DNA from 4 places in the Microbispora sp. NPDC004025 genome. Region 1 is predicted to be linked to each of the others. Evidence: riboswitches for the same ligand, from Rfam matches in the RefSeq annotation. Region 1 holds a riboswitch; each other region holds the start of a gene.

Region 1 (7,409 bases):
CGAGCAGCATGCGCAGTTCGGACAGCTGCGCGGTGTACCGCCGGCATTCCTCGAAGAGGAGGCGCGGCGACCTGATCTCTGCCATAAGCGGCATCACTCCAGGTGAAGGATGATGTCGGCGCGCGAGCGCGCGCCTTCGGCGCACCGGTCGCCGGTGCGCGAGACGAGTACGCGGGGCGGACCCGCGGGACGGCGGTCGGGAGGCTCCGCTCGGAAGGGCGCGCCATGGCGGCGCGACGGGGGTGCGGATGCGCGAAAGCCGGCACGCGTCACCGGTCGCGTCGCCGGTCGCCTGACCTGCCGGGCCGGGTCGGCCGGGTACGGGTCAGGCGCGCGACGACGAGGACCGGGACGGTGCCGCGGTTCCGGCGCGCTCCGAGCGAGCTGGTGTCACCCGGCCTGTGGTGGACTGCGCGAGCCGGCGGTTCGGTGCCCGGTCTGCTGCGGGCTGAGGACGATGTCCTCGTGGCTCCGGGCGGGCACCGGTACGGAGACGGGAGCCGCGGCGACGGCGACGCGCGACCGGAACGGGAACGGCAGGTGCTCGGGACCGGCGGGACCCGCGGGCAGGGTCGCCGACTGCGGCGTCCACGCTCCCGGTGTCCACAGCTCGGCGGCGGCCTGCGGCGTGCGCTGAGCGGGATCCCCGCCGTACCAGGCGGGGGTGGAGGCGACCAGCGCGAGGGCGAGCATCAGCAGGCCCACCACCAACGTGAAGGCGGTGGACCCGCACGTGCCACGTCGTGAGGTCGCCATGAGACCGACCATAACCCACCTTCGCGAAACGGTCATCCGCGTTTTCCGTCGCCCGTTTCTCCCGCTCGGCGCCTGCCCTGTTCTCGCCATTCGTTCTGCGTACCCGTTCCTCACCGGGCGGTCCCCTCCGCGCGGGTGCGTTTCCCGTTTCCCGCCGGTACGGCATTCGGCACATTCGCGCGGAACTCGCTACGGTGGCCGCAGGACCGGGCGAAGCGGGAGGGAGGCGATGATCGTGCGACGCAGGCTGACCGCCGCGCTGCTGCTCCTGCTGCACGCGATCGTCCTGACCGCCGGCGGCGTGCCCGCGTCCGCGTCCGTGTGGGAGACACCGCATCGCGCCGCCGGTCTCCACGCCGCGGGCCCCCACATCACGAGTCGTGTGGCGGCCACCGCGAGCGGCGTGCGCCAGGGGGCCCTCCGCCAGGCCCCGGCGCGTGACGGCGCGCGGCTCACCGACGCGCGGATCTGCGCCCCGGCCCACGCCACGCGGCCGGCCCAGGGCGATCCGCCCCGCGTCCAGTCGGGCGCGGGCGGCCCCGGCGTGTCCGGCGGGCCGGTCGTGCTGCCCAACCCCGCGGCGCCGCGCGGCGGCACCCGGGTCACCCGGGCCGGGCCGCATCAGGACGGCCCGCCCGCCCAGTGCCCGCGCCGGGCCGCCACGGCCCGCGCTCCTCCCTCCACCGCGTACTGAGACCTTTCCCACTCGTACGCCTGTGGAGGCTTCATGTCCCGTGCGCCCATGTGGCGCGCGGTGGCGGCGCTCGCCGTCATCGCGACCTCACTGCTGCTCGCTCTCACCATGGCCCCGCGCCTCGGCCTCGACCTGCGCGGCGGTACCCAGCTCGTCTTCGAGACGAAGGACTCTCCCACGGTCAAGGCGGACGCCGACGCCACCGACCGTGCCCTCGACGTGCTCCGGCGCCGGGCGGACGCCCTCGGAGTCGTCGATCCCACCCTGGTCCGCTCCGGCGAGAAGCGGATCATCGTCGAACTGCCCGGCGTGCTCGACCCGCGCGAGGCCGCCGCGGTCATCGGCAAGACCGCCCAGCTCAACTTCCATTCGGTGCTCGGCCCCGCGGAGGCCGGTGACAAGGACGCGATCGCCGACGAGAGCGGCCAGAAGCTGAAGCTCGGGCCGGTCGCGCTCAGCGGGGCCGGCGTCACCGACGCCGCCGCCCGCACCGACCCCCAGATGGGGCCCGGCTGGTTCGTCACGATCGACTTCAAGGAGCCCGGACCCTGGCGGGAGCTGACCGGGACGGCGGCCTGCGCGCCTCCCGGCGACCACAAGCGCCGCGTCGCCATCGTCCTCGACAACGAGATCATCTCCTCGCCGCAGGTGGACGAGTCGATCGCCTGCGAGGCGGGGATCCCCGGCGGCACCACGCAGATCACCGGGTCCTTCACCGCCCAGGAGGCGCAGAACCTCGCGGTGCTGGTCAAGGGCGGTTCGCTCCCGGTGCCGCTGGAACTGGTCGAGCAGCGCACGGTCGGCCCGACCCTCGGCGCCGACGCCATCGCGGCGAGCGCCAAGGCCGGCATCGTCGGGGTGATCCTGACCGCGCTGTTCATCGGCGTCGTCTACCGCCTGGTGGGCGTGCTGGCCGCGGTCGCGCTCGCCTGCTACGGCCTGATCTCGTACGCCGGGCTCGTGGCCATGGGGGCCACGCTCACACTGCCCGGCCTGGCCGGGTTCGTCCTGGCGATCGGCATGGCGGTGGACGCCAACGTGCTGGTCTTCGAACGGGCCAGGGAGGAGTACGGCGAGGCGCCCCGCCGAGGCCTCAAGGCGGCCCTCGAACGCGGCTTCAAGAACGCCTGGAGCGCGATCGCCGACTCCAACATCACCACCCTGCTCGCCGCCGGGTTGCTGTTCTGGCTGGCCTCGGGCCCGGTGAAGGGCTTCGGCGTGACCCTGGCCATCGGCGTGCTGGCCTCGCTGGTCTCGGCCATGCTGATCACCCGGGTGCTCGCCACCGCCCTGATCGGCAGGATCGGCCCCCGGGCGTCCGGCATCGGCTCGATCGGCCGGGTCAGGACCTGGCTGACCCGGCGCGACCCGGATCTGATGCGGGGCAGGCGGCTGTGGCTCGCCGTCGCGGCCGGGCTGCTCGTGCTCGCCGGGGCGGGGCTGGTCACCCGCGGCCTGAACTACGGCGTCGAGTTCACCGGCGGCCGGATCGTGGAGTTCGGCACGAGCAGGCCGGTCGACGTCACGGCGGCCAGGCAGGCGGTGGCGGACGCCGGGTTCCCCTCGGCCGTCGTGCAACGGTCGGACGACGCGATCTCGGTGCGCACCGGGCAGATCAGCGCGGACGACGTGGTCCGCGTGGAGGAGGCGCTGGACCGGAGCGTGGGCGAGGTCACCAAGCAGCGTGACGAGCTCATCGGGCCGAGCCTGGGCGAGGAACTGCGCCGCAACGCGCTCATCGCGCTCGCCGTCGCGCTCGCCGCGCAGCTCGCCTACCTGGCGTTCCGGTTCCGGTGGACGTTCGGCACGGCGGCCGTGGCGGCGCTGTTCGTGGACGCGGCCGTCGTCGTCGGCACGTTCGCCTGGCTGAGCAAGCCGATCGACGGGGTGTTCCTGGCCGCGATGCTGACGATCATCGGTTACTCGGTCAACGACAAGGTCGTGCTGTTCGACCGGGTGCGCGAGCTGTGGCCGATGCGGCGCGGCGAGCCGTTCGGCCGGGTGGTGAACGCCGCGATCCTGCAGACCGCACCCCGCACGGTGAACACCGGGCTCGGGGCGCTGTTCATCCTGGCGGCTCTGGCGGTGTTCGGCGGAGACTCGCTGCGGGACTTCGCCGTCGCCCTGCTGATCGGCATCGTCGTGGGCACGCTGTCGTCGTCGTTCGTGGCCGGGCCGGTGGCGATCGCGCTGGAGCGGCGCTCCAGCCAGCCGCCGCCGGCTCCCGCCGCACCGCGGGTCAAGCCCGCGCGGCGCGACGGCTCCGGCGCGGTGGTCTGAGCCGGAACGGCCCCCGGGGGCGGGCGTCCCGCCCCGGGGGCCGTGCGGCTGGGTCGTGCGGCTGGGTCGTGCGGCTACTGGCGGCCGAGCGCGCGCAACTGGGCGGGCGTCAGCGCGGAGACGTTCTGGTCGATGGGCGAGTCGGTGTACTGGTGGATCGCCCAGGCCTTCCAGTCGGCGGGCGGCGTGATGTCGCCCGGAGCCTTGCTGTAGTGGGCCACCCAGAGCGGGTAGTCGCCGAGGCCGCGGCCGTACTTGTCGGCGAAGTTCCAGCCGCTGTAGAACATCGGCTTCGTCCCGGTCTTGGCCGTCACGTACTCCAGCCAGGCCTTGGCCCACTCGTTGACGTGCTCGACCGACTGGCCGTCGCTGGTCTCCAGGTCGAGCACCAGGATGTCGCCGGGCTTGCCCGGCTGCGAGCTCACCACGTCGAGGAAGTGGTCGGCCTCGGCGATGGGGTCGTTCTTGGGATGACCGTAGTGGTAGACGCCGCGGACGATGCCCTTCTTGTCCAGCTCACGCCAGTGCCGGGGGAAGGACGAGTCGACCCAGGACGTGCCCTCGGTCGCCTTGATGAAGCCGAACTGCGCGCGGCTGTTCATCCAGTCGTGGTCGGCCTCGTAGCCGGAGACGTCCTGGCCGTACGTGTGCGGGTTGGCGTAGGCCGGGCCGGGCAGGGCGACGGCCGCCGTGACGCCGGCCGTGGCGGCCGAGACCGCGAGGGTCGCCGCCGCGAGGGCGGAGCGCAGGCGCCGGCCGGAGGGCCGGCGATCGAGGGAGAGGCGGTGGGTGGACATGTCGGGGCTGACTCCTTGCTTCCATGCCGCCTACCGGGTTAGCTGACGGGTTCGGGCAGGAAGTGCCCTACGGGCGCATCTGGGGCTGCTCCCGATTCACCCCGAAGAGAAGTGGGTCCCCGGCTCCGCTGATCGCGGATTCGGCGGCCGCACGGTCACGGGACCGCGCGGACCGGGCAACGACACGGCAAGGGATGCGGCGCCGGAGGGCGGTCGCTACCCCAAACCGTGTGCCCTAAAGGTACACACACCATCAGATTGGTGTAAACGGGACAAAACACGTCTTTACCTGCGGCGACAGGCGAGGTAAGGATCACCGATACTGACGGTTAGTATTCATCGCCTCACGGATTGTGAAAGAGTCCGTCTCCGGAGAGATCACTCTCCTCCCTCCCCCCCGCACCAGGGCCGGGGACGGCGGCGAACGACGGAAGTGACCATGTACTCCTTCTCGAGGCGGGCGATGTGAGAGGCGTGCCTCATCACGTGGCGTGCGTGATGGACGGGAACGGGCGGTGGGCCGCGCAGCGGTCGCTGTCCCGCATCGAGGGGCATCGGGCGGCGGAGGCCGCCGTGATCGATGTCATCGAGGCGGCCCACACCGCCGGCGTCGGGTGGTTGAGCCTGTACGCCTTCTCCACGGAGAACTGGCGGCGCCCGGCCGCCGAGGTCGACGACCTGCTCCGGCTGGTTCGCCGCGCCATCCGCAAACACGCCTTGTCTTTGCACACACGCGGGATCCGCTGCCGGTTCCTCGGCGTCGCCGATCCGCGGATCCCGCCCGCGCTGGCCCGTGACATCGCCGATCTGACGGCGCTGACCCGCGACAACCGGCGGATGACGTTGACGGTGGCGTTCGACCACGGCGGCCGCCGCGACATCGTCGAGGCCGCCCGGTCGCTGATCCGCGACGGGGTGCCGCCCGAGCAGGTCACCGAGGAAAGCTTCGCCCGCCGTCTGCCCCACCCCGACATGCCGGAGGTGGACCTGGTCATCCGCACCTCCGGAGAACAGCGGATATCCAACTTCATGCTGTGGCAGGTGGCCTACGCCGAATGGGTCTTCCCCCGGGTGCTGTGGCCGGACTTCCGCGCCGGGCACTTCTGGGAATGCCTGGAGACCTACCGGCGGCGCGACCGCCGGTTCGGCGGGGTACAGGAACCGGCCCTGACAGGAAAGGAATGTCGATGAGCGACGCCGCACCCGCCGGAGCCGACGCCGATCCGCTCGGCCCGGGATCGATGCTCCACCGGTTGACCCGCCAGACACGCTGGGGGCTGGTGGCGACCCGGGCCATCGTCCTGGAGGCCGCGCACCCGCAGATCGGCGCCGCGCTGATCGCCAACTCGACCTTCGTCGCGCACCCGTGGCGGCGCCTGCGCAACACCGTGCTCAGCGCGCAGCGGATGGTCGACCCCGACATCCGGGTGCGCCAGCGGGAGGCGGCCCGGCTCAACCGCCTGCACGCGCGCATCACCGGCACCGACGCCGAGAACCGCCCGTTCAACGCCGCCGATCCCGAGGCACGCGCCTGGGTGGTGGCGACGCTGTTCGAATCCGCGGTCACCATTGGCCGGCTGAGCGGCGAGTCCCTCGACGGCCCCGCCCTGGACCGGCTGTACGCCGAGTTCCAGGCGTTCCTCGCACTGATGGACCCCTACGGCGGCAAGCTTCCGCCCACGGTGCGGGAGTTCTGGCGCTACTACTCGACCGTCGTCGAGGAGCGGCTGGAGAACACCGAAGCGGTCCACGTCGTCCTCGACCGCCTGTTCGCGCAGGTACCCGCGCCCCCTCTGCTCCGCGACCGGCCCGCCGTGTGGGCGGCGGGCAGGGCCATCGCCGGGCCGACGGCCAGCGCGATCATCGTGGCGACGCTGCCCGAGTCGCTCCGCGCACGGCTGGGGCTCGCCGAGGTCCCCGGCACGCGCACGCTCATGCACGCCACCTGCCTGTCCACGAGTCTCGCGACGCGGCTGCTGCCGGAGTCGTGGACCCGGCTCGACACGGTCATGACCATGCTCGACCCGGGCTACGCGCCGCAGCGGGGCGGCGAGGCGCTGGCGGGGCTACGCCGTGGCGTGGCGAAAGCCGGGGCGCTCCTGCGCCTCCTCACGCCCGGTCAGGAGACGTCGGCCGCCGGCGACTCGGCGGTGCGCTCCGCCTCACGGTTCTTCTCCGAGGTCCTCGACCAGACCGGCGACGGCCACCTCCGCTGGCCCGACCTCGCCGCGATGGCGCGGGAGATCGCCACCCGTCTGGACCTGGACACCCAGGACGAGGACCGCCTGTTCGCCGCCTTCGCCGACTGGTGGCGTGAGCTGCAGAAGGAGCTCGACACCGACGGCGACGGACGCATCACCGGCGACGAGTACGGCGCGGCGGCGGCCGCCATGGCCGGCTCCGCCCTCATCAGGATCGCCGAGGTCCTGTTCGACGTGACGGACACGGACGACGACCAGGTCATCGACGCCCAGGAGTACCGCGCTCTCTTCCGGACCGCCTTCGATCAGGACCCGGGCGACGGCGACGCCGGCGAGCGACTGACCCGGGCCGAGTTCGTCCGCCGGTTCCTGGACTTCATGGCCGGCCGCCGGCACTCCGGGGTCTACGACCAGATGTTCGCCCAGACCTGACGGCGCCGCCTCCGGCGGGAACCGGCACTCTCAGATCCGGCACTCCTCAGATCATCGAGCGCATCGGGCCGTGCGGCGGCTCGATGCCGAGTTGCGTCAGCGCGGTGACGTGGAAGACCGAGCCGGGCACGTGGATCGCGTGGGCCAGCCCGACGTGCGCGTCCCGCCAGAAGCGCTGGATCGGGTTGTCCGCCCGCATCGCGTTGCCGCCCGACCGCGCCACGATCTCGTCCATCGCCCGTACCGCGC
Region 2 (7,409 bases), on a different contig from region 1:
TTCGGGGCGACGCCGGCCGACGGCCCGAGGCACCCCGTGCCGGGCATGTCCGCGGTGCACTGCACGGCCCAGATGGGCGTCCCCGGCCCCTGGTTCGAGCGGCTGCCGCACTTCCGGCCGGACTTCACCCCCAGCAGCGGGGAGGAGCTCCAGGCGGAGTACATGGTGCCCCGGCGGCACGCGGCCGAGGCGTTCCGCGCCCTCGCCGAGATCCGCGACCGCATCGCCCCGGTGCTGCAGATCTGCGAGATCCGCACGATCGCCGCGGACGACCTGTGGCTGAGCCCGAGCCAGGGCCGCGACACGGTGGCCTTCCACTTCACCTGGATCAAGGACCCCGGTGCCGTGACGCCCGTGCTCACCGCGATCGAGGAGCGTCTCGCGCCGTTCGGCGCGCGGCCCCACTGGGGCAAGCTCTTCACCCTTCCGCCCGGCGTCGTGAGGTCCCGCTACGAGCGCCTGGACGACTTCGCCGCGCTGGCGCGGCACTTCGATCCCCGGGGCGTGTTCGCCAACGAGTTCGTCGAGCGGTACGTCCTCGGCCGCGGCTGACGCCCCTGCCGGATTCGGCCCATCAGGGCCGGGTACGTCGTCACGGGATCACGAGGCAGGACGATGCGCATCGAGGACTACGCGCTCATCGGCGACATGCACACGGCCGCCCTGGTCGGACGCGACGGCTCGGTCGACTGGCTGTGCCTGCCGCGCTTCGACTCGGGATCCTGCTTCGCGGCGCTCCTGGGCGGCCGCCCGGCGGGACGCTGGCTGCTGGCCCCCGCCGGGGGCGGGACGTGCACCGGGCGCCGCTACCGCGACGGCGCGCTGGTGCTGGAGACGACCTGGGACACGCCCGGCGGCTGCGTCCGGGTCGTCGACTTCATGCCGCCGCGCGGCGAGGCGCCCGACCTCGTGCGGGTGGTGGAGGGTGTGCGGGGCCGGGTGGAGATGCGCACGGAACTGCTGCTGCGCTTCGAATACGGTGCCGTGATCCCCTGGGTGCGGCACCGTGGGGGAGAGGTGGCGGTGATCGCCGGTCCCAACGCCGCCTGGCTCCAGTCGCCCGTAGAGCTCGCCCAGGACTCCCGCCTCCGCGGGACGACCGGATCCTTCTCCGTCACGGAGGGAGACCGGGTGCCGTTCGTGCTCACCTGGCAGCAGTCGTGGCGGGACCGGCCGCGGCGGCTGGAGGCGGCCGGGGAACTGGCCGCCACCGACCGGCTCTGGCGGCAGTGGCTCGGCGGCTGCCGCTATCAGGGGGAGTACGGCGAGGCCGTGGGCAGCAGCCTCCTCGCGCTCAAGGCCCTCACGTACGCCCCCACCGGCGGGGTCGTCGCGGCGCCGACGACGTCGCTGCCGGAGCGGATCGGGGGCTCGCGCAACTGGGACTACCGCTACAGCTGGCTGCGCGACGCGTCGTTCACTCTGCGGGCGCTGATGGACGCGGGGTACGCCGAAGAGGCGACGGCCTGGCGTGACTGGCTGCTGCGGGCGGTCGCGGGGGACCCCGCCGACCTGCAGATCATGTACACGGTCGACGGCAGCAGGCACATGCCCGAGTGGACCCTCGACTGGCTGCCGGGATACGAGGGGTCGCGGCCGGTGCGGATCGGCAACGGCGCCTCCGGCCAGTTCCAGCTCGACGTGTACGGCGAGGTGATCGACTGCCTCTACCAGGCCAGGGAGGCGGGCCTGCGGCCGGACGAGGAGGCCTGGGAGCTGCAGTGCGCGCTCATGGACTATCTGGAGGGTGCGTGGCGTGAGCCCGACAACGGGCTCTGGGAGGTGCGCGGCCCGCGCCGCGACTTCGTCCACTCCAAGGTCTTCGCCTGGGTGGCGGCGGACCGGATGGTCCGCTCCGTCGAGAAGCAGGGCCTCGACGGCCCGGCCGGCCGCTGGCGCGCCCTGCGCGAGGAGATCCACCGGGACGTGTGCGCGCACGGCTACGACGCCGACCGGAACACCTTCACCCAGTTCTACGGGTCGAAGGGCCTCGACGCGGCCCTGCTGCTCATCCCCCGGCTCGGCTTCCTGCCGGTGGACGATCCCCGCGTCGCGGGCACGGTCGACGCCGTGTGCCGGGAGCTGACGGAGGACGGCCTCGTCCTGCGTTACCGGCCCGAGGCCGACCACGTGGACGGACTGCCGGGCGGCGAAGGCGTCTTCGTCGCCTGCTCCTTCTGGCTCGCCCACGCGCTCGCCCTGCTCGGCCGCCGCGAACGGGCGCGGCGCCTGTTCGAGCGCCTGCTGTCGCTGCGCAACGACGTCGGCCTGCTGTCGGAGGAGTACGACGCCGGCCGCGGGCGACAGGTCGGCAACTTCCCCCAGGCCTACAGCCACGTCTCCGTCGTCAACGCGGCCCAGGCTCTGGCGGCGCCGGGTCCATCTGCCTGAGAGATGTCGTCCATCTGTTTCCCGCGCGTCTCGCGACCTACCCCGCGCCACCTGCCGCGTTGCATGATGCAAGTGAGGGCCGGGCGGGTCCGGGGAAACCCGCGGCCGCGGCCCTGCCGGGGGAAAGAGGTGACGCATCATGGTGCAACCAGGTCTGGCACGACGCCCGGACGCGACGGAACTGCGCCAGACGTACGATCGCGCGGGCTCGACCGTTCCCGCGCAAATCATGGACGGAGTGACGCTCCTCGCCGGGCTCTACCTCGCCATCTCGCCGTGGGTCGTGGGCTTCGCCGGATTCGGCGGCCTGGCGATCAACAACCTGATCATCGGGCTGACGGTCGCGGCGCTCGCGCTGAGCTGCGCGTCGGCGTTCGGCCGCACGTACGGCGTGAGCTGGGTGCTGCCGGTGCTGGGCGCCTGGACGATCATCGCGCCGTGGGTGATCCGCGGACAGCCGGCCACCACCGCGACCATCTGGGACAACGTGGTCACCGGGGCGATCATCTTCCTGTTCGGCCTCGGCGCGCTGGCGTTCGCGGCCAACTACCGGCAGCACGAGCGCGGCGGCCGGCGACGGGGAGTCGGCGCACCGGGCGGCCAGTGGTAGCCGCGAACGAGGCCAGGCCGCGTACCCGTCCCTGACGTCGTCGGGCCCGCGTACGCGTCCTGGCCGGCCGCGCGAAAGGGGCGGGGGATAAGCGGTTGCGGCCGTGCGCGGACGCGTGGGAGAGTGCGACCGCTTCACAGCACGCGTACAGACGAAGGACTGAGGCCATGGCTTCGGCGACCCGCAGCGGCCGCCGTCGGCACTGAGCGGTCCGCCACCCGGCGGCACCGGCGCGGGCAGTGCCGTCACCGTTTCACGGCGGCCCGACGCCGCGGTGCTCCGCGCACCGTCCGCGTCCCCCGATGGGGACGGCCCCCCGCGCGGCTCATCGCCCGCTCGACGTGGCGGGAGCGCGCTCCACTTCGTCATCGACGTGAGGTTCAATCACCGTGGACATCGATGTCCAGAGCTTTGCCGTGGCCAACCTTCGCCGCCGCCCCGAGGTCGTCGAGACCGGCGGCTTCGTCGTCGGGATCGATCCCGACACCCGCAGCCCGCACGTCAACTACGCAACCCCCCTGCCCGGAGCCCGGCCGTCCGCGCGGGACGTCGCGGCGCTGGTCGGGGCGTTCCGCGATCGCGGGCTCAAGCCCCGGCTCGAGTTCGCGCCGGACGCCGCGCCCGGCGTGGAGCCGGCGCTCGCCCGGGCGGGCTTCGGCGTGGAGGCGGTGCACGACTACCTCGTCTGCACCCCGGACACGCTGACGCCGCGAAGGGACGGCGGTCCCCTGGTGGAGACGCCGGTCGCGGACCAGGACTACCTGTCGATCGACGCCGCTCTGTCCGAGGCGTTCGGCGCCGAGTTCGCCGCCTCACCGGAGGGCGCGGCCCGGCTGCGCCGCCTGCAGGAGAGCGGCGGGGCGGTGCGGTTCGTCCGGGCGCGGGACGGCGGGTGCGCCGGCGCGGCCACCTGCTCCGCCCCCGCCGTCGGCACGTCGGAACTCGCCGGTGTCGGCACGCGCCCGGCCTTCCGCGGCCGGGGCGTCGCCGCCGCGGTCACCGCCGCGCTGACCGCCGAGATGTTCACCCGTGGCGCGCGGTCGGTGTGGCTCGAGTACGGCGGCGAGGGGTCGCGGCGCGTCTACGAACGCGTCGGCTACCGGCCGTCGGGCACCCGCCTGTACATGTCGCTCGCGGAGTGACCCGTCCGGGACCGGTCGCCGGCCAGGGATCGTCCGGCCGGCGGCGGGTGCCGTACGGCTGTGTGGCGTATCTCACCGAGGACGGGCCGCGACCGCGAGGACCAGCGGAAGTGTCGCGCGGCGGCGGCCCGAATCGGGTCATTTGCCGGTTTTTGGACCGTGTCTTACTTGTTATCTACTATGCTTCCCGTGTCGCGCCGGTGTGCGGTCCTCAACCCGAGGACGACCGGCGACCGCCGAATCCCGGACGTCATCCATCCCGGGAACCGGGGACCCATGTCTCTCGGGGTGAATCCGGACCATCCGGTAGGGCTACTCCTGGCCCGAACCCGTCAGCTAACCCGGTAGGCGGCCAAGGAGAGGAGAGCGCGTGGAGTGTCGGCTCCACCTGCCGATCCGGTCCGCGTCGCATCGACGGACCGCTTGCCCGCCCTGGAACGTCTCCAGGCTTCCGGGGTGATGGCGCGCCCGTGACGGGCTGCCACATCTCCCGTTTCTGATTCCGCCCCGCCGGAGGGCCGTGCCCTCGTACGGCCATGCCGTCGTGCCGTCACGCCCGGTGGGCCGGTTCGTCATGTCTTAAAGCGCGCCATGAGGAGCCTCCGATTTCCAGCGATCCCATAGCTCGGCAACTGCTCGACGCCGTCCGCCCGGAACTGGGCTACCGCGAACGAGCGGGAAAACATACGAAGTTCGGCGAGTGGTACGCCGACAACGTGGCCAAGGACCCCGACTTCAAGACCGCCCCCTGGTGCGACATGTTCGTCTCCTGGGCGGCGAACCGGGCCGGGGTGCAGGACCACGTCGGCGAGTTCGCGCTGACCACGCGGCATGCCAAGTGGTTCAAGAAGCAGCACGCCTGGAGCGACAAGCCCGAGCCGGGCGCGGTGGTCTTCTTCGACTGGTCGGGAACCAAGAACGTCCGCGACATCGACCACGTCGGCGTGGTCGAGAAGGTCGTGGGCGGGAAGGTCCACACGATCGAGGGCAACGTCGACGGCGTCTGGCTGAAGCGCAAGGTGCGCGACAAGAACAAGATCGTCGGGTACGGCCTGCCGCGCAAGGTCAAGCCGACGCCGAAGGCGACGGTGACGGTCCAGCCCGTGGCCGCGGTGAACGCGAGCGTCCAGGGTCCGGCCGGGCCCACCACCAGGAACATGGCGGCGCAACAGGGGCAGTCTCCCGACGTCGTGTGGTCGCCGGGCGACGCCGTCCTGCCGGCCGGTCTGCTCTTCGCGGTGGTCTCCACCGCCGTGACCGGGCTCCGGTTCAGGGCCGCGGCGGCGCCCTCCGTCGGACGGCACCGCAGGCGCCGCACCCGCTGACCTCCGCCGGCCGCGTCCCGGACGAGCGGGCCGTCACTGCTGGAGGAGGCGCTTCATCTCCGTGATCTCGGCCGACTGGCCGGAGACGACGGACGCCGCCATCCGCCGGGCCGGCTCGTACGCTCCGCCGCGCAGTTCGTCCCTGGCCATGCTGACGGCGCCCTCGTGGTGCCGGATCATCATGGTGAGGAAGGCCCGGTCGAAGGCCCGCCCGGACAGTCCCTCGAGGCGCCGCATGTCCTCGGGGGACATCATGCCGGGCATGGCGTGGTGGGCCGGCGCGGCGCTCTCGTCGGGCGCCCGCTCGCCCCAGGCGGTGAGCCAGCCGCTCATCGTGCGGATCTCGGCAGCCTGGGCGGCCTCGATCCGCTCGGCGAGCCGCCTGACCCGGGCGTCGGCCGCCCGGCTGCCGGCCAGCTTCGACATCTCCACCGCCTGACGATGGTGCGGGATCATCATCCGGGCGAACATGACGTCCTGCTCGTTGTGGCCGGCCGCCGGCGTCGTGGCGGCCGGGGCGGCGGCCAGTGTGGCGGCCGGGGCGGCGGCCAGTGCGGCGGGCGGGGCCGGCGTGCCGGCGAAGGCCGCGGTGCCGTACCCGCCCGTGCCGCTCAGCAGAGCGGCCGCCAGCAGGGCCGAGGGCAGTACGCGTCCGCTCATCGCAACCACCTCCGTATTCGTCCGGACACGGCGACCGGGCCGGAACGGGGCGACGGCCCGGCCCGCGGTGGCGGCCCGACCCGCCGTGGCACGCCGGAAGCCGCGGGGCCTGCCGCCCGCGAAACCTCCGCCGTGCCCGGACGCGACGCCCCCGCCGTCCGCCCCGGGAGACGTGCCCGGCCGGATGCCGATCATGCCTCCCGGGCCTCCTGGCGGTCGCGGGGGCCACGCGGTCCCCTCGGAAGGCGGCGGGTCAGCACTGGCCGTCGGCGAGCACCCAGTGATCCGGGCCGGTCTGCCGGAGCGCGTGGACGGTGAACGTGTTCCACAGGCCCATCGCGTCGTTCGACCCCTTGGCGTAGGTGTGGCCGCCGGACTGGTAGGCCCGTCCCGCCGTGGTGTGGGCGTAGTTGCTCGCCCGTACGCACGTCCCGGCCGGCGTGCCGCCGGGCGAGGGGCTGGGGCTGGCACTGGGACTGGGACTGGGACTGGGGCTGGGCTGGGCGCCGCCGTCCAGGCCGAAGAACCGGGCGTCGTGGTAGGCCGAGCAGATCGTGTCGAGGAAGTACGCCGCGGTGGCGCCGCACTGGTCGGGGGCGCCGCCGGGATCGACGGGGAGGCCGTGACCCATGCCGCCGATCTCGTAGAGGCGGACGTCGTCGTCGCCGTACACGGTGAGCGTGGCGCCGCCGGTGAGCGACCGTGTGGCGGTGGGGGCGGGGGAGACGCCCCGCACGTTCGCCCACTGGTCGCGCAGCTGCCTCCCGTTGGCGGGGACGACCGTGTAGTCCGCCTGGCCCTGCCAGACGGCCACCCGGGGATACGGCCCCGCGTAGCCGGGATAGGCGTTCCGGACCAGGTCACCCCACTGCTGCGGGGTCCTGCTCGCCGGGCCGTACTGGCAGCCGGACGCCTCGGTCAGGTTGCTCGCGCAGCGGTACGCGAGACCGGCCGCGATCGACCCGGCGGCGAAGACGTCCGGGTAGGTCGCCAGCATGACGGCGGACATCGCCCCGCCCGCCGACAGCCCGGACACGTAGACCCGCGCGGGGTCGGTCCCGTAGGCGGCGACCGCGTACGCCACCATGGCCCGGATGGACGCGGCCTCGCCCTGCCCCCTGGTGGTGTCGCCGGTCTGGAACCAGTTGAAGCAGCTGGACGCGTTGTTGGCGCTGCTCGTCTGCGGCAGCACGAGGGCGAAGCCCCACCGGTCGGCGTACTCGCGCCAGCCCGAGTCGGCGAAGTAGCCGCTCGCGTTCTGCGTGCAGCCGTGCAGGAGCA
Region 3 (7,409 bases), on a different contig from region 1:
CTGGGCCGAGCACTTCAAGGCGCCGATGATCGCCGCGCTCAACGAGCTCGGGGTGGAGTTCCAGGGCATCAGCCAGACGCAGATGTACACCTCCGGGGCGTACCGGGAGCAGGTGCTGCTCGCCATGCGCGAGCGGCGGCGGATCGACGCGATCCTCGACCAGTACCGCACCAAGAAGGCGAAGGCCAAGGACGTCGTGGACGCCGACGAGGCCGCCGCGCTGGAGGGCTCGGGGGCCGCGAGCGAGGACGACGGTTCCGGCGCCGGGGGCTACTACCCCTACAAGCCCTACTGCTCGGCCTGCGACCGCGACCTGACCACGGTCACCTCCTACGACGACGAGACCACCGCGATGTCGTACACCTGCGTGTGCGGCCACAGTGAGACCGTCCTGCTGTCCGAGCACACCCGCGGCAAGCTGGTGTGGAAGGTCGACTGGCCGATGCGCTGGGCGTACGAGGGCGTGGTCTTCGAGCCGTCGGGCGTGGACCACAGCTCGCCGGGCTCGTCGTTCGTCGTCGGCGGTCAGATCGTCCGCGAGGTGTTCGACGCGCCGCAGCCGATCGGGCCGATGTACGCCTTCGTCGGCATCAGCGGCATGGCCAAGATGAGCAGCTCCAAGGGCGGCGTGCCGACTCCGGCCGACGCTCTGTCGATCATGGAGCCCGCGCTGCTGCGCTGGCTCTACGCCCGCCGCCGTCCCAACCAGTCGTTCAAGGTCTCCTTCGACCAGGAGATTCAGCGGATGTACGACGAGTGGGACACGCTGACCAGGAAGGTGCAGGACGGCACGGCGCTGCCGGCCGACCAGGCGGCCTACCGCCGCGCGTCGAGCACCGCGTCCAGGACGCTGCCGGAGACGCCGAGGCGGCTGCCCTACCGCACCCTCGCCTCGGTCGTGGACATCGCCACCGGGCACGAGGAGCAGACGCTGCGCATCCTGCGCGCGTTCGACCCGGAGATCACCGGGCTGGACGAGCTGCGGCCCCGGCTCGACCGCGCCCAGCACTGGGTGAACACCTACGTGCCCGCGGAGGACCGCACGCAGGTGCGCGAGACACCCGACAAGGAGCTGCTCGACACGCTCGGCGAGCAGGACCGCGAGTCGCTGCGCCTGCTGGCGGAGGGCCTCGACGCGCACTGGTCGCTCGACGGGCTGACCACCCTCGTGTACGGCGTGCCGAAGGTGCAGGCCGGGCTCGACATGGACGCCAAGGCGGCAACGCCCGAGCTGAAGGCGGCCCAGCGGGCCTTCTTCGCCCTGCTCTACCGCCTGCTCGTCGGCCGCGACACCGGCCCGCGCCTGCCCACGCTGCTGCTGGCGGTGGGCCGCGACCGGGTGCGTGAGCTGCTCGGTCGTGCCTGAGCGCGCCGTGTCTCATGTCCCGGGGGCGGGCCGCACCGCCGATTAGCCGGCGCCGCGGGCCGGACGGCATCGCCGTCCGGCCCGCGGTCGTACCGGACCCGTTCCCGTCCGCGCGCCGGTCCGGCGGCGTCGGGGCACCGGCACGCCAGGGCACCGGAATTTCAGGGCAGCAGGACCAGCCGGCCGCGCAGGCCACCCCCGCGCAGGCGTTCGTACGCCTCGGCCGCCCGCTCCAGGGGATAGGTGCCGGCGACCCGCGTGGTCAGCAGTCCGGCCTCGGCCAGCTTCGTCACGTCGAAGAGCTGGTCCGCGTCGGCGCGGACGAACACCGTCGAGACCCGGATGCCGCGCAACGGGAGCGGGGCCTGCCCGGCGGCGACGGCGACGAACGCGCCCCCGTTGCGCACGGCGTCCAGCGCGGGCAGGCCGGCGACCGCCGCGTCCACCACGCTGTCCACGCCGCCGGGAACGACGGCCCTGACGGTCGCGGCCAGGTCGGCGCCCCTCGGTATGAACCACTCCGCGCCGAAGCCCCGCACGAGCGGCTCGTCGCCGGGCGCGGAGACCGCGGCGACCCTGATCCCCCGCGCCGTGGCCAGCTCCACGAGGTAGCCGCCGAGGCCCCCGGCCGCGCCCGTGACGAGCAGGGTCTCGCCCTTGTCGAGCCCGGCGAGGTCGAGCGCCTGGACGGCGGTGAGCGCGTTCAGCGGCAGTGTCGACGCCTCGGGCGCGGCCACCCCGGCGGGCGCCGGCGCGACGGCCGTCTCGTCCAGCACCACCAGGTCCGACTGGGCTTTGGGCCGGTCGGTCAGCCGGTCCGACAGCCCGATGACGCGCTCACCGGAGCGTAGGGCCGTCACGCCCGCTCCGGCCCGGTCGACCACGCCCGCCACGTCCCAGCCCAGCGCGTACGCCTCCAGACGGGGCGTGAGGCCGTAATCGGGCAGGGCGCCCGAGGCGGTGATGAGGTCGATCGGGTTGACGGCGGCCGCCTCCACCCTGATCCGCACCTGGCCCGGCCCCGGCTCGGGATCGGGCGTCTCGACCACCCGTACGGCACCGTCCTGTGCCACCAGTGTTCTCATGTGTCCTCCTTCCACCTGGCAGCGAGCGTAGGGGGAGTTACTCTCCTTCGGTTAGTAGGCACCTGTAAGTGCGTAAGTAAGGCGGAGGAAAGGTGTAATCACCCTCGGTGCCGGTCCGAACCCGACTGCCGGCTCACGTGCCTGGGTGAAATCTCCGAGTGCCGCCGGAAGCGATCGGGCGGAGGCTGCCGAGGCGCCCCGGAAGGCGTACGACCGGCCGGTCGGCTTTCGACCTTGACGACCTTCGCGGCAGGCGTTTACCGTCCCTGGAGGGTGGGCCGACGAATCATCGTCGTGGGGGAGGGCGGACGATGGGTGTTCCCGAGGTCGTCTACCGAGGTGACAGTCTCGCCTCGGACTTTGATCGTGCCGGTCTCACCGATGAGGACTTACTTCTTCTCGCGGAGCTGGCCAAGGGCGTGACCGCAGACCGCGTGGGCCGCAGTCTCGACGTCAGCGGACGCACCGTGCGGCGGCGGCTGCGGGGCATCTGCGACCGCATCGGCGTCGCGACGGCGATCGAGGCAGTCGCCTGGGCGGCACGACGCCGCCTCATCTGACCGCGTTCCGGAGCGCACGAGGTCGGGAAGGGCGCCGGAGAAAGCGGCGACGCCGGCGGAGCCGTCCAAGCGGCGGCTCAACCGGCGTGCGCTCTTTCGCGGCGCGGCTCGGCCGGCGTGCGCTCCGGCTCGCGCGGTCTCGCGGCGCGGTTCAGCCGGCGTGCGCTCCGGCTCGCGCTCTCGCGGCGCGCTGTCCCGGCGGCCCCGCTCAGTCGGCGACGCGCACCGCTCCCGCGAACGGCCGTCCGGCGATCTTCGCGATGTGGATGACGTCTCCCGTGCGCGGCGCGTGGATCATGTAACCGCCGCCGATGTAGATGCCCACGTGGTGCAGGTCGGAGTAGAAGAACACCAGGTCGCCGGGGCGGAGCTGGTCACGGGAGATGTGGGTGCCGGCCGTCCACTGGTTGCCCGTGTAGTGGGGCAGGCTGATGCCGACGGACTGGTAGGCCGCCATGACCAGGCCCGAGCAGTCGAAGGAGTTCGGGCCCTCGGCGCCCCACACGTACGGTTTGAGCTGCTGCCTGAGGGCCCAGCGGGCCGCCTGGGCGGCCTTGCCGTCGCCCACGATCGGGAACGACATCCGGCTGCGCGTCTGGCTGCCGATCGTGCGGGCGACCTGCCGGTAGAGGCTGCTCTCGGTCTTCTTGATCAGCGCGTTGATCTTGTCGCGGCGCGAGTCGAGGCCGGCGAGCAGCTTCTTGACCTCGGTCTGCCGGGCCGCCGCGCTTTCCCTGGCCCGCGAGGCGGCGTCCATGGCCTTGGTGACCTCGGCGACCTCCTGGCTCTCCTGCAGCTCCAGCGCGTACGTCGTGGAGGCCTGGCTCAGGTACTTCTGCGGGTCGGCGTCGCTGTCGATGAGCACGAGCGCGTTGCCGAGCCCGTTGGTCATGTAGGAGTGCTGCGCGAGGGCGTTGGCCTTCTGCCGGCGGACCTCCAGCTCGGCCTCGCTCTTGGCGAGGTTCTTCTTGGCGAGCTCGGCGGACCGCTCGGCCGCCTTAAGCCGCACGCGCTCGCCGTTGTACTGCTCGGTGAGGCTCTCGATCTCGGTGTAGAGGCTCTCGACCTGCTCCGTGAGCTCCTTGAGGCTCGGCTTGGGGTCGGCGGTGGCGCGGACCACCGGGGCGCCGAACGTGATCGCGGTGAGCGCGACGCCGACGAACGCCAATCGGCGGATGGCACCCGGACCGGCCGTGCCGGATCCGGACCGTCGGTGGCGGGCGTGCCTGCCCGCCGGCCGTCCTCCACGCGTGCGCAACCGAGCTCCTCTCCCACATGTGCCCCGCGGCAGGCCGTGTGTCGTGGAGCACGGCCATGTGGCGGGGCACTACTGAGCGCCTACCGGGTTAGCTGACGGGTTCGGGCCGGAGTAGCCCTACCTTGGTGGATTCACCCCTTGACGATCTAGACCGAACCGATCCTGATCCTGCAGTTGGGTCCCCGGCTCCCCTCCGCACTCGGTGCTTCGAAGATTCGGCGCCCGGCCGCCGTGAGCGCTCACGATGACCGGCATCGTCGCTGGACGATAGTGCACGGCGAGTTCTTGCTCAACCAGAACTCCGAAACCCGTCTACGTTTGACAACCAAACGATCACAGCTGGGTCACGGGCTCAATGGGGATACATCCGCGTTCACCTGTGTTTGGAGCGATTCGAGGTGGTGGATGTGCCGTGCGGACTGCCGGAAAAAGTGGGACGAACCGGATCGCGGTCTCGCGGGCCGGCTGGGCGTCCATCCGTATCCTGACGGCTACACAGGGTCAGGCCTCATGTCGGGCGTGGTGTTTGGGAATGACCGTTATCCGTGGAGGTCCTTCGCGCCGACTATGAGGGATCGGATTCCGTCCGGCTAGGCTGACCGCTCATGGAGCAGGTCGCCGCGCAGACATCCAGTGGTTCGGGTGCCACGGCCGTGACGGTGCGCCGGGCCAGGACGCCGGACGTCCGGGCGATCCGGCGCCTCGTCGACGCGTACTCGGGCGTCGGCCCCCGTCTGCTCAAGAAGAGCACGGTGACGCTGTACGAGGACGTGCAGGAGTTCTGGGTCGCGGAGGTGGGCGGGCAGGTCGTCGGCTGCGGCGCGTTGCACGTGCTGTGGGAGGACCTCGCCGAGATCAGGACCGTCGCCGTGGACCCCGTGGTGCGTGGTGGGGGCATCGGTCACCGGATCGTCGCCGCGCTCATCGAGACCGCCCGGGACCTCGGCGTGCGGAGGGTCTTCTGCCTCACGTTCGCGGTCGAGTTCTTCGCCCGGCACGGCTTCCGGCCCATTCAGGGCACACCGGTCTCTCCCGAGGTGTACGCGGAACTGCTCGCGTCGTACGACGAGGGTGTCGCCGAGTTCCTGGATCTGGAGCACGTCAAGCCGAACACTCTGGGGAACACCCGGATGTTGCTGCACCTCGACCGCCATTGACCGCCGTTCACGTCCCGGCAGATAATGATCTTGACGCGAATTGTCAGTGTCCGCAAAGGTGACTGTTGTTACGCCTGTCGCTACTTTTGGCAATATCAGCGTGTGCTACGGACGTGCGGCGCATGCGTCTTCGAAACGAGGTGACACGGTGAGCACCGGACAGCCGCCGTACCCCCAGGACGAGTCGGACGGAACGCCACCGCCGTCATCGCACCCCGGGTACGGCACGGACAGACAGGCCCAGGACTACGACCCTGACGTGACGGTCGTCAACTACCGCCACACGGGGCAGAACACGGGCCCGCAGCAGCCGCCCGGCTACGACGCCGCCCAGGGCGGCTACGGCCAGCAGCAGGGCTACGGGGCCCAGCAGGGCCAGCAGCAGGGCTACGGCCAGACCGGACCCCAGCAGGGGTACGGCCAGCAGGCCGCCCAGCAGCAGTACGGCCAGCAGGGCTACGGCCAGACGGGCCCGCAGCAGGGCTACGGTCAAACCGGGCCCCAGCAGGGGTACGGCCAGCAGACCCCGCAGCAGGGCTACGGTCAGCAGCAGGGGTACGGCGCCCAGCAGCAGTACGGCCAGCAGGGCTACGGCGCCCAGCAGGGCCAGCAGCAGGGCTACGGCCAGACCGGACCCCAGCAGGGGTACGGCCAGCAGGCCGCCTCGCAGGACTACGGTCAGCAGCACGGTCAGCAGCAGGGGTACGGCGCCCAGCAGCAGTACGGCCAGCAGGGCTACGGCGCCCAGCAGAGTCAGCAGCAGGGCGGCTACGGCCAGCAGCAGTACGGTCAGCAGGGCTACGGCGCCCAGCAGGCCGCCTCGCAGGACTACGGTCAGCAGCAGTACGGCCAGCCGGGGTACGGCCAGCAGCAGGGCTACGGTCAGCAGCAGGCTTACGGCGCCCAGCAGTACGGCCAGCAGGGCTACGCCCAGCCCGCCTACGGCCAGCCGTACGCGGCCGCGGGGCCGATCCCGCCCGGCGCCCCGGCGCCGCTCGCGGAGTGGTGGCAGCGCCTCGTCGCCCGCATCATCGACGGCGTGGTCGTCGGCATCCCCTTCGGGATCATCTCGGTCGTGATCGCGGCGATCATCATCACCAACCCGAGCGTTGACATCGCGAACGGGACGATCACCCCGGGAGGCGGTTACTTCCTGGCGGAACTGCTCACGGCGATCCTGGCCGGCATCGTCATGGTCGGTTACGAGTTCGTCATGCTGCGCCAGCGCGGGCAGACGCTCGGAAAGATCGCGATGGGCATCAAGGTCGTATCGATCGGCGGAACCCTCGACGGCGGCCTCGCCGTCGACACGGCCGGTAAGCGCGCAATCGTGATGTGGGGTCCGCAGTTGGTGCGCTGGATTCCCTTCGTCACGTACCTGGCGGGCATCTTCTCGTTGCTGAATATCCTGTGGCTGCTTTGGGACAGGCCGTTGCAGCAGGCGTTGCATGACAAGGTCGCCAAGACCGTGGTGGTCAAGGTCAGGTAACGACCGTTGGGGGGGGGCCGATGGAACGGACCATCGGCCCCTTTTTCTATGGCCGCTTTGGCGCCGCCGGTACCAGGCGCCCATCCGGCTGTGCGGGAAAAACCGTACGGGGCCGCCCGGGCATGCCATGCTTGGGTTCACCGTCCCGAGAGGTGCCCCCAATGACCGCGAGACCGCCCCCGGCGCCAATCCTTAAGCCCGGCCCTCGCCGTCCCCGTCCGGGCCATATCGGTCCACGGGCGGCTTAAGGAACCGTCAGGGGCGCTTATGGGGCAGTATGGAGCCGCAGGGGCCCTTATGGCGCTCCGGATGCACACCGCTCTACCCGGTCGCGGAGGCCGCCCGCGGAATGCGGGGACCGTTTGGCCGTGCGAAAGTCGGCCGCCCGGCCGCCCGGACCGTCCACGTGATTGTGCCCCGCTCCTTTATTCGATCTTCATGCCGCCGCTTGTCGATCTTGGTGGAACCGGCCGGTCCTCTCTTTTTACGAGGCT
Region 4 (7,409 bases), on a different contig from region 1:
CCCGGGCGCGAGGTGGAACTGCTGGAAGACGAACCCCAGGTGGCGGGCACGCAACGCGGACAGCTCGCGGTCCCCCAGGCCGGCCACGTCGTGCCCGGCGATCCGCACGGTGCCCGTGGTGGGCCGGTCCAGGGTCCCGATCAGGTGCAGCAGAGTCGACTTGCCCGAGCCGGACGGCCCGGCGACGGCGACCAGTTCGCCGCGTTCGATCAGCAGCTCGACGCCGCGCAGCGCCCGCACGTCTCGCCCGTACACCTTGGTCACCTCGCGCAGCTCCACCACGTACGGCCCGCCCGGCGCGGAGGGCTGCCCATCTGCCATGTCACCGGGGGTGTACGCGGTGCCCGGGAGGCCGGGCTCGCTCAGCCGGTTCATGCGGCGGGCACCCCGACCCGCATGCCCTCGACGAGCCCGGCGCCGGTGATCTCGACCATGCCGCCGCCGAAGGCGCCGAGCTCCACCGGGATCACACGGGTGGACGCGCCCTCGACCACTTCGACGCCGAATCCGCCCTCGCGCAGGGCCAGCAGCGCCTCCACTGGGACGGCCAGGACGTCCTTGCGCCGCTCGCTGACCAGCTCCACCTCGACCGGGGCCCTGTCGAGGCGGGTCCTGGGGGTCTTGCTCAGGGTGATGTCGACGTCGACGGTGCTGCCCTCGTCCTGTCCCCGCTCGCCGGAGACGGCCTCGGCCACCGTGCCGACCGAGGTGATCTTCCCGGTGACGCGCTCGCCGCCGGGCAGTTCCACGGTGACCCTGGCGCCCTTCCTGGCCAGCGTCTGGTCGTCGGTGGACAGGTCCACGTGCACCAGCCGCCGTACGCCCGAGACGGTGAGGGCCGGGCGCCCGGGGGTGATCCTGCCGCCGACCTCGACCCCGGCGTCGGTCACCCGGGCGGCGGCGGGCAGGAAGACCACCTGGGAGGCATCCACCTGCCCGGTCTCGGGCAGCCCGGCGTCGTCCTGCCACCGCTTGACGGCCAGATGGGTCGCGTAGCTGAAGTGGTCGTCCACGGTCAGGTCGTCGCCGTAGCCGAGGATCTTGAGGTTGCGTTCGAGCTGCTCGACGTCCGGGCCGTCGTCGACGCCCTGCCGCAGCGGCCGGTACATCGGCAGCGCGCCGTACATGAGCACGACCGGCCTGCGGTCGACCCTGAGCAGCGGGCGGCCGCGCCGGACGACCGCGCCCTCGGCGGGCGCCCAGGTCACGGTGCCGGAGGCGTCGGTGCTGACCCGCCGCTCACCCGAGTAGGTCAGCGCCCCCTCGACGGTCTTGGTGTCGACCAGGTCCTGGCGGGTGATCGGCGCGGTGGCGGGGACCGGAGGCGGGGACGGCTCGGCCGCGCCGGCGCCGTCGCCGCCCGCCACGGCGACGACCGTTCCCGCGGCCAGTGCGAGGACGCCCGCGCCCGCGATCACCAGGCTCGTCCTCACCCGTTCCTCCCCGGGGCGAACTCCTCGCAGGCCTTCTGCGCCTCGTCCATCGCCTTCTCCTGACCCGGCTTGAGTTTGATCTGGAGTCCCTGCCCGGGCGCCGGGTCGGGGACGTCGACCCCGTGCTCGCGCATGCACTGGGCGAACTTGACCATGCGGTCGCGCACCTTGGGATCGTCGCCGCCGAGCTTGTCGCCGACCGCGTCCTTCATGAAGTGCTCGCAGGCCTGCATGGCCTTGCGCATCGTGGCCTCCTCGCCCTTCTTGCCGGTGATGCGGACGCGGCCGTCGGGGCCGGGGTCGGGCATGTCCACGCCGTGCTCGCGCATGCACTGGGCGAACTTCAGCTGGGCCTCCTGCAGGTCGGCCGGGCCCCGCGCGGACGGCTTCGCCTTCGCGGTGGAGGCGGCGCCGCCGGCACTGGCGACCCCGTCGCCGGTGGGGGCCGCGCCGCAGGCGGCCAGTGCCAGTGCCGATGCCAGTGCCAATGCCAGTGCCGGCGCGAGCCCGAGGGCCGGTGCCAGGGCACGTGGCGGTCGTACGCGCATGAGTCGCTCCTCCTCTCCCGGGACGTTCGCCCGGGACGCGGCCCAACTTCAGCGGAGGCGGTGCTAAACGCGGATAAGCGAGATCGGCTCGTCCGTGCTTATCCGCGGCTAACACCTCGTGCGTCAGTCTCGGAGCCGAGCGGGAGGTTGGGATGCGGGTGCTCGTGGTCGAGGACGAGGAACAGCTGGCCGACGCGGTCGCCCGGGGGCTGCGGCTGCACGCGATCGCCGTGGACGTGGCCTACGACGGGCGGGAGGCGCTGGAACTGACCGCCTACGTCGACTACGACGTGGTCGTGCTGGACCGCGACCTGCCCGACGTGCACGGGGACGAGGTCTGCCGGGAGCTGATCGGCGCGGGCGGGGCGAGCCGCATCCTCATGCTGACCGCGGCCGGGCGGATCAGAGACCGGGTCGGGGGCCTGTCCCTGGGCGCCGACGATTACCTCGTCAAGCCGTTCGCGTTCGCCGAGCTGGTGGCCCGGGTCCGGGCGCTGGCCCGGCGCTCGTCCCGTGCGGTGCCGCCCGTGCTGGAGCGGGCCGGGATCCGGCTCGACCCCGCCCGCCGTACGGTCGTGCGGGACGGGTGTCAGGTGGCGCTGGGCCGCAGGGAGTTCGACGTGCTGCACGAGCTGATGCGGGCGGGCGGCGACCTGGTCACCTCGGCGCGGCTGCGGGCGAACGTGTGGGACGAGCACTCCGACGCCGGGACGGGCGTGCTGCGCGTCACGATCACCTCGCTGCGCCGCAAGCTGGGCGCCCCTGCCGTGATCGAGAACGTGCCGGGCCGGGGGTACCGGCTGTGACGCGTGCCCTGTTCTTCTGGGGCAGGCTCGGCCTGCGCATGCGGCTCACCCTGCTGTACGGCGGGCTGTTCTTCGTGGCGGGGTCGGTGCTGCTGTGGTTCACCCACCTGCTGACGGCTCGGGCGCTCAACCAGCGGTTCGTGGTGGCGGTGGCGTCGAAGGTGACCGGCGGGGGCACCCCCGACGCCGCTCCGGGCGGCGCGCTGCCCGGCGCCGACATGCTCGCGCAGCGGGTGCGTACCGATGTCGAGCAGGGGGCGGCCGGCGTGCTGAGCGACGTCCTCGGGTCGTCGCTGATCGTCATGATCCTAGTCGGGGCCGTCGCGGTGCTGCTGGGATACCTGGTCGCCGACCGCGCGCTGCGCCCGCTGGAGCGGGTGACCGAGACCGCGCAGCGGCTGTCGGAGAGCACGCTGCACGAGCGGATCGCCCTGAGCGGCCCCCAGGACGAGGTCAAACGGCTCGCGGACACCTTCGACGCGATGCTCGACCGGCTGCACCGGGTGTTCGACGCCCAGCGCCGGTTCATCGCCAACGCCTCCCACGAGCTGCGCACCCCGCTCGCGGTCAACCGTACGGTGCTGGAGGTGTCGCTGGAGGAGCCGGCGGCGTCGGAGGACCTCAAGGCGCTGGCCCGGGCGCTGCTCGGCACCAACGCCCGGCACGAACGGCTCATCGAGGGCCTGCTCATGCTGGCCCAGTCGGAGCAGGAACTCACCGCCCGCAGGCCGGTCGACCTGCGGCAGGTCGTCCGTACGGCGATGGAGCAGATCGACCTGCAGCCGCGCCGCGGGAAGGTGGTCGTCCACGAGGACCTGCGCCGGGCGGTCGCGTACGGCGATCCGCTCCTGCTGGAGCGCTGCCTTATCAACCTGCTGGAGAACGCGATCAAGTACAACGTGCGGGACGGGGAGGTCTGGGTCCGGCTGCGGGAGGACGAGACCGGGGTGAGCGTGACGGTGGAGAACACCGGGCCTGCGGTCCCGCCGTACGAGGTGGACGACCTGTTCGAGCCGTTCCGCCGGCTCGGGGGCGACCGCGTCCGCTCCGCCCGGGGGGCGGGGCTGGGCCTGTCCATCGTCCGGGCCATCGCGGTGGCGCACGGCGGCACGGCGGAGGCGGACGCCCGGCCGGCGGGCGGCCTGACGGTGACCGTACGCCTGCCCGGAGCGGCTCAGAGCTGATCACATCCGGAGTGCCGTACCCACTGTCGCCCGGTCTCTCCCTACTCGAGAGTAAAATCCGAGTTGTTCTAACTTGACCGGTTTGACCTGGTCTATTACCTTTTAGGCAGCTCAGGGCGCACTTGCTCATTCAATGGTCAAGAAGCCCTCCTCAGACCGACGCGGCCGGCCGATCCCGGCTTGCCGCCCGGCCGCCGAGTCCGCGTCCGCGCGGAGCCGGGGACCCACCTCTCCTGGGGTGAATCGGCATGCCTGCCGTAGGGCGCCTTCCAGCCCGAACCCGTCAGCTAACCCGGTAGGCGGCATGGAAGTAAGGGAGTCCGCCCCACCATGCACGTCCTCAACACCTGCGTCCGCGCCGCCCTCGCGAGCACCGCCCTCGCCTCGGCCGTGCTTGTCGCGGCACCGGCCGCGCACGCCGACAACCCCGCCACCGGCAAGGGCCCGGCGGCCGCGCAGTCCATGGCCGAGATCGCCAAGACCCTGCCCAAGGTCAGCGCCACCGACGTGCTGAACCTGGCCAAGAGCCAGGTCGGGATCAGTGAGAACGCCTACGGCGGCGGGACGAAGTTCCAGCAGTGGTACATGACCACTCCCCGCGCCCAGGAGACCCTCGCCCGCGACGGAGGCACCCTGAAGGGCTACCTGAACGCGCCCTGGTGTGACATGTTCGTCTCCTGGGTCGGCCACCAGCTCGGCATCGGGCCGGTCATGGGCTCCGACGCCTACACCGTCGAGCACGCCAACTGGTTCGCCGACCACGGCCGCTGGGGCCGGACGCCCAAGCCGGGCGCGGTGGTGTTCTTCAACTGGAACGGCAGCAAGAACATCGACGACGTCGTGCACGTCGGCTTCGTCGTCAAGGACAACGGCGACGGCACCATCCGGACCATCGAGGGCAACACCGGCAACGGCGCCGTCGAGACCCGCACCCGTAACACCTGGCAGGTGGTCGGGTACGGCTACCCGATGTACCCGGGCGAAGCGACCGCCGCCGCCTGACGGCCGACGCCCCGAAGCGCGCCGGTCATCCCGGCGCGCTTCGCCGTACCTCCCGCCGCCGCGGGCGTCCGGCGCGAACGCTCACGTCGTCGGCCGCTCACGCGGCGCGTCCGGCCTGGGGGCCACGCGCTCGAGCTTGGTCCAGCCGGTCCAGCCCCGCTGCCTCAGCAGCTCGATCAGCCGACGCGCCGGCGGCACGGTGTCGAACGCCAGCGTGTCCATGAGCGTGACGAGCGGTGACTCGATGTCGGTGTCGTCGACATAGTCCTCGCCGCGCTCGTCGGCCATCCGCGTGATGTAAGCGGCCAGCTCGTCGGCCAGCTCGACCAGCCGCGGGTCGTCGTCGGCTCGGTCGAGAGCCTGACTCAGGGTGAGGTAGAAGCCGGCGAGCAGCGGGTCACCGATCTGCTCACGCTTGCGCGCCATCCACTCCGCGACTCGCGCGGGTGAGTGCGCGGCCAGCGGGATCCAGCCGTCACGCTCGGCCTGGACGATCCGCTCGTCGACGCCGAGCGCCCGCAGCCGGTCGAGATACTCGACCACCTCCGAGGGGAGCGCCAGGCCGTCCCCGGAGGCGAGCCGGGCGATCCGCTCGCGATGCCGTTGCCGCTCCCGGATCTCCGCTCGCAGGCGCCCGTCGATCTCCGCGACCGCCGCGGCGAACTCCTCCTCACCGGCCCGCAGCAGCTCCCGCACCCGCGCCAGCGGAACCCCGGCCTCGGCGAGGGTCCGGATTCTGATCAGCTCGATCACGGCGCCGGCGTCGTATCTGCGGTAGCCGGAGGGGTCGCGCTCCGGCTCCGGCAGCAGTCCCTTGGCGTGGTAGTGACGCACCGCGCGCACCGTCACTCCGGCGTAGGACGCCAGCTCGCCGATGGTCAGCATCAGACCGGTCTCCAGGAGTCGCTCACGATGTCGCCTGGCCGGGTGGGCCTTCCGTACCACGAATGATCTGGGCGATCCGCGGGGCATGGGTGAAGACCAGCCGATGGTCGGCGTCGAGCCATGTGGTGGTGACGTGCGGGTGCTCTCGGACAAGCCGCTCGACGCCTGCACGCCAGATCCGGTTGAACCGCGGCGCGTGCCCTTCGCCGCTCTCGCCGGCCATCGAGGTCGACATGATCATTGTGATGGGCCGGTCGATCTCTTCGTATCGGTCGAGGATCTCGGACCGAATCACGTCGATCTCGAGGTTCAGGTCGACAATCTCCCGGGCGGTGAGCGACACCTGACGGGCAGTGCCCCGCTCGGCCTCCTGCCGCGCCGACAGATCCTCCCACATGGCGCGGAACTCCGGCAGGACGGCCTCGGTGATGAACGGTTCGGACACCGGGTTCGCCCCGTCGATGAGCACGAGCTCGGCGACGGCGCCGGGATGCTCGGAGGCGTAGTGCACGGCCAGGTCAGCGCCCAGCGAGTAGCCCACCAGCACGGGCGCCGCGGACAGGCCGAGGTTTCCCAGCTCCGCCATCACCGCGGCGAGATCGCCGAGGAAGGCTTCGAAGGAGTACCGGTCGGCGGCCGAGGCGAGGCCGTGGCCGCGCAGGTCGAATGTCACCACCTCGTGGTCGTGCCGCAGCAGCTCGGCCAGCTCCTGCAGGTCGGCCTGTGTCGAGTTCAGACCGGGGCACAGGACCAGCGGTCGTCCCCGGCCGTCACGGGACACCGGGATCGTGACGCCGTCGTGGTGGATCGTGAAATGCCGCGTCGTCCTGTCGCCCCTCTCGGCCCGCTCTCCATCGTCGTGCTCGCCGTACGACGTCCGCAGTCCGGCGACCTCGGTCGCACCGGTTTTCGTGGTCATGCCCCCATGCTGAGAGATTGACCCAGCGTCAGGGTCAAGCGGCGCGGCGACGTGACGCCCGCCCGTGGTCACCGCCGGCCCCTGCTCCGATGGGCAGGGGCCGAGGGCGACGGGCCCTGCCCGTACGCCCGCGCGGGTGGGCCGGGTCAGGCGCCGACGTAGGCCGCGAGGTGCTGGCCGGTGAGGGTGGAGCGGGCGGCGACGAGGTCGGCCGGGGTGCCCTCGAAGACGATCCGGCCGCCGTCGTGACCCGCGCCGGGGCCGAGGTCGATGATCCAGTCGGCGTGCGCCATCACCGCCTGGTGGTGCTCGATGACGATGACCGACTTGCCGGCGTCGACCAGCCGGTCCAGCAGCCCGAGCAGCTGCTCGACGTCGGCGAGGTGAAGGCCGGCGGTCGGCTCGTCGAGGACGTAGATCCCGCCCTTGTCGGCCATGTGGGTGGCCAGCTTGAGCCGCTGCCGCTCGCCGCCGGACAGCGTGGTCAGCGGCTGGCCGAGGGTGATGTAGCCGAGCCCGACGTCGGCGAGCCGGTCGAGGATGGCACGCGCGGCCGGGGTGCGCGCCTCGCCGGAGCCGAAGAACTCCTGGGCCTCGGTCACCGGCATCGCGAGCACCTCGCTGATGTCGCG

What was found. A riboswitch is a leader RNA that binds a small molecule or an ion and turns the genes downstream of it on or off. The one in region 1 is predicted to bind cyclic di-AMP.
Region 2: another riboswitch for cyclic di-AMP. It lies ahead of ACWEQG_RS04960 (CHAP domain-containing protein); the one in region 1 lies ahead of ACWEQG_RS23175 (glycoside hydrolase family 25 protein).
Region 3: another riboswitch for cyclic di-AMP. It lies ahead of ACWEQG_RS19185 (NlpC/P60 family protein); the one in region 1 lies ahead of ACWEQG_RS23175 (glycoside hydrolase family 25 protein).
Region 4: another riboswitch for cyclic di-AMP. It lies ahead of ACWEQG_RS26860 (CHAP domain-containing protein); the one in region 1 lies ahead of ACWEQG_RS23175 (glycoside hydrolase family 25 protein).

Annotation. Positions count from the first base shown of each region.
Region 1 covers NZ_JBSGHN010000009.1:225,587-232,995, reverse strand. The annotation lists gene ACWEQG_RS23195 (TraR/DksA family transcriptional regulator) at 1-85, opposite strand, end outside; gene ACWEQG_RS23190 (hypothetical protein) at 391-756, opposite strand; gene ACWEQG_RS23185 (hypothetical protein) at 992-1,450, shown strand; gene secD (protein translocase subunit SecD) at 1,484-3,730, shown strand; gene ACWEQG_RS23175 (glycoside hydrolase family 25 protein) at 3,805-4,527, opposite strand; cyclic di-AMP (ydaO/yuaA leader) riboswitch at 4,540-4,683, opposite strand; gene uppS (polyprenyl diphosphate synthase) at 5,002-5,718, shown strand; gene ACWEQG_RS23165 (oxygenase MpaB family protein) at 5,715-7,160, shown strand; gene ACWEQG_RS23160 (acyl-CoA dehydrogenase family protein) at 7,207-7,409, opposite strand, start outside.
Region 2 covers NZ_JBSGHN010000002.1:113,864-121,272, reverse strand. The annotation lists gene ACWEQG_RS04980 (D-arabinono-1,4-lactone oxidase) at 1-552, shown strand, start outside; gene ACWEQG_RS04975 (glycoside hydrolase family 15 protein) at 616-2,391, shown strand; gene ACWEQG_RS04970 (SPW repeat protein) at 2,531-3,001, shown strand; gene ACWEQG_RS04965 (GNAT family N-acetyltransferase) at 3,391-4,143, shown strand; cyclic di-AMP (ydaO/yuaA leader) riboswitch at 4,368-4,510, shown strand; gene ACWEQG_RS04960 (CHAP domain-containing protein) at 4,860-5,468, shown strand; gene ACWEQG_RS04955 (DUF305 domain-containing protein) at 5,502-6,128, opposite strand; gene ACWEQG_RS04950 (extracellular catalytic domain type 1 short-chain-length polyhydroxyalkanoate depolymerase) at 6,382-7,409, opposite strand, start outside.
Region 3 covers NZ_JBSGHN010000007.1:1,780-9,188, reverse strand. The annotation lists gene lysS (lysine--tRNA ligase) at 1-1,366, shown strand, start outside; gene ACWEQG_RS19195 (zinc-binding dehydrogenase) at 1,528-2,451, opposite strand; gene ACWEQG_RS19190 (LuxR family transcriptional regulator) at 2,763-3,011, shown strand; gene ACWEQG_RS19185 (NlpC/P60 family protein) at 3,220-4,179, opposite strand; cyclic di-AMP (ydaO/yuaA leader) riboswitch at 4,332-4,484, opposite strand; gene ACWEQG_RS19180 (amino-acid N-acetyltransferase) at 4,875-5,426, shown strand; gene ACWEQG_RS19175 (RDD family protein) at 5,575-6,915, shown strand.
Region 4 covers NZ_JBSGHN010000012.1:90,317-97,725, reverse strand. The annotation lists gene ACWEQG_RS26885 (ABC transporter ATP-binding protein) at 1-321, opposite strand, end outside; gene ACWEQG_RS26880 (efflux RND transporter periplasmic adaptor subunit) at 372-1,433, opposite strand; gene ACWEQG_RS26875 (hypothetical protein) at 1,430-1,981, opposite strand; gene ACWEQG_RS26870 (response regulator transcription factor) at 2,134-2,787, shown strand; gene ACWEQG_RS26865 (sensor histidine kinase) at 2,784-3,971, shown strand; cyclic di-AMP (ydaO/yuaA leader) riboswitch at 4,154-4,287, shown strand; gene ACWEQG_RS26860 (CHAP domain-containing protein) at 4,302-4,973, shown strand; gene ACWEQG_RS26855 (MerR family transcriptional regulator) at 5,055-5,858, opposite strand; gene ACWEQG_RS26850 (alpha/beta fold hydrolase) at 5,881-6,777, opposite strand; gene ACWEQG_RS26845 (ATP-binding cassette domain-containing protein) at 6,924-7,409, opposite strand, start outside.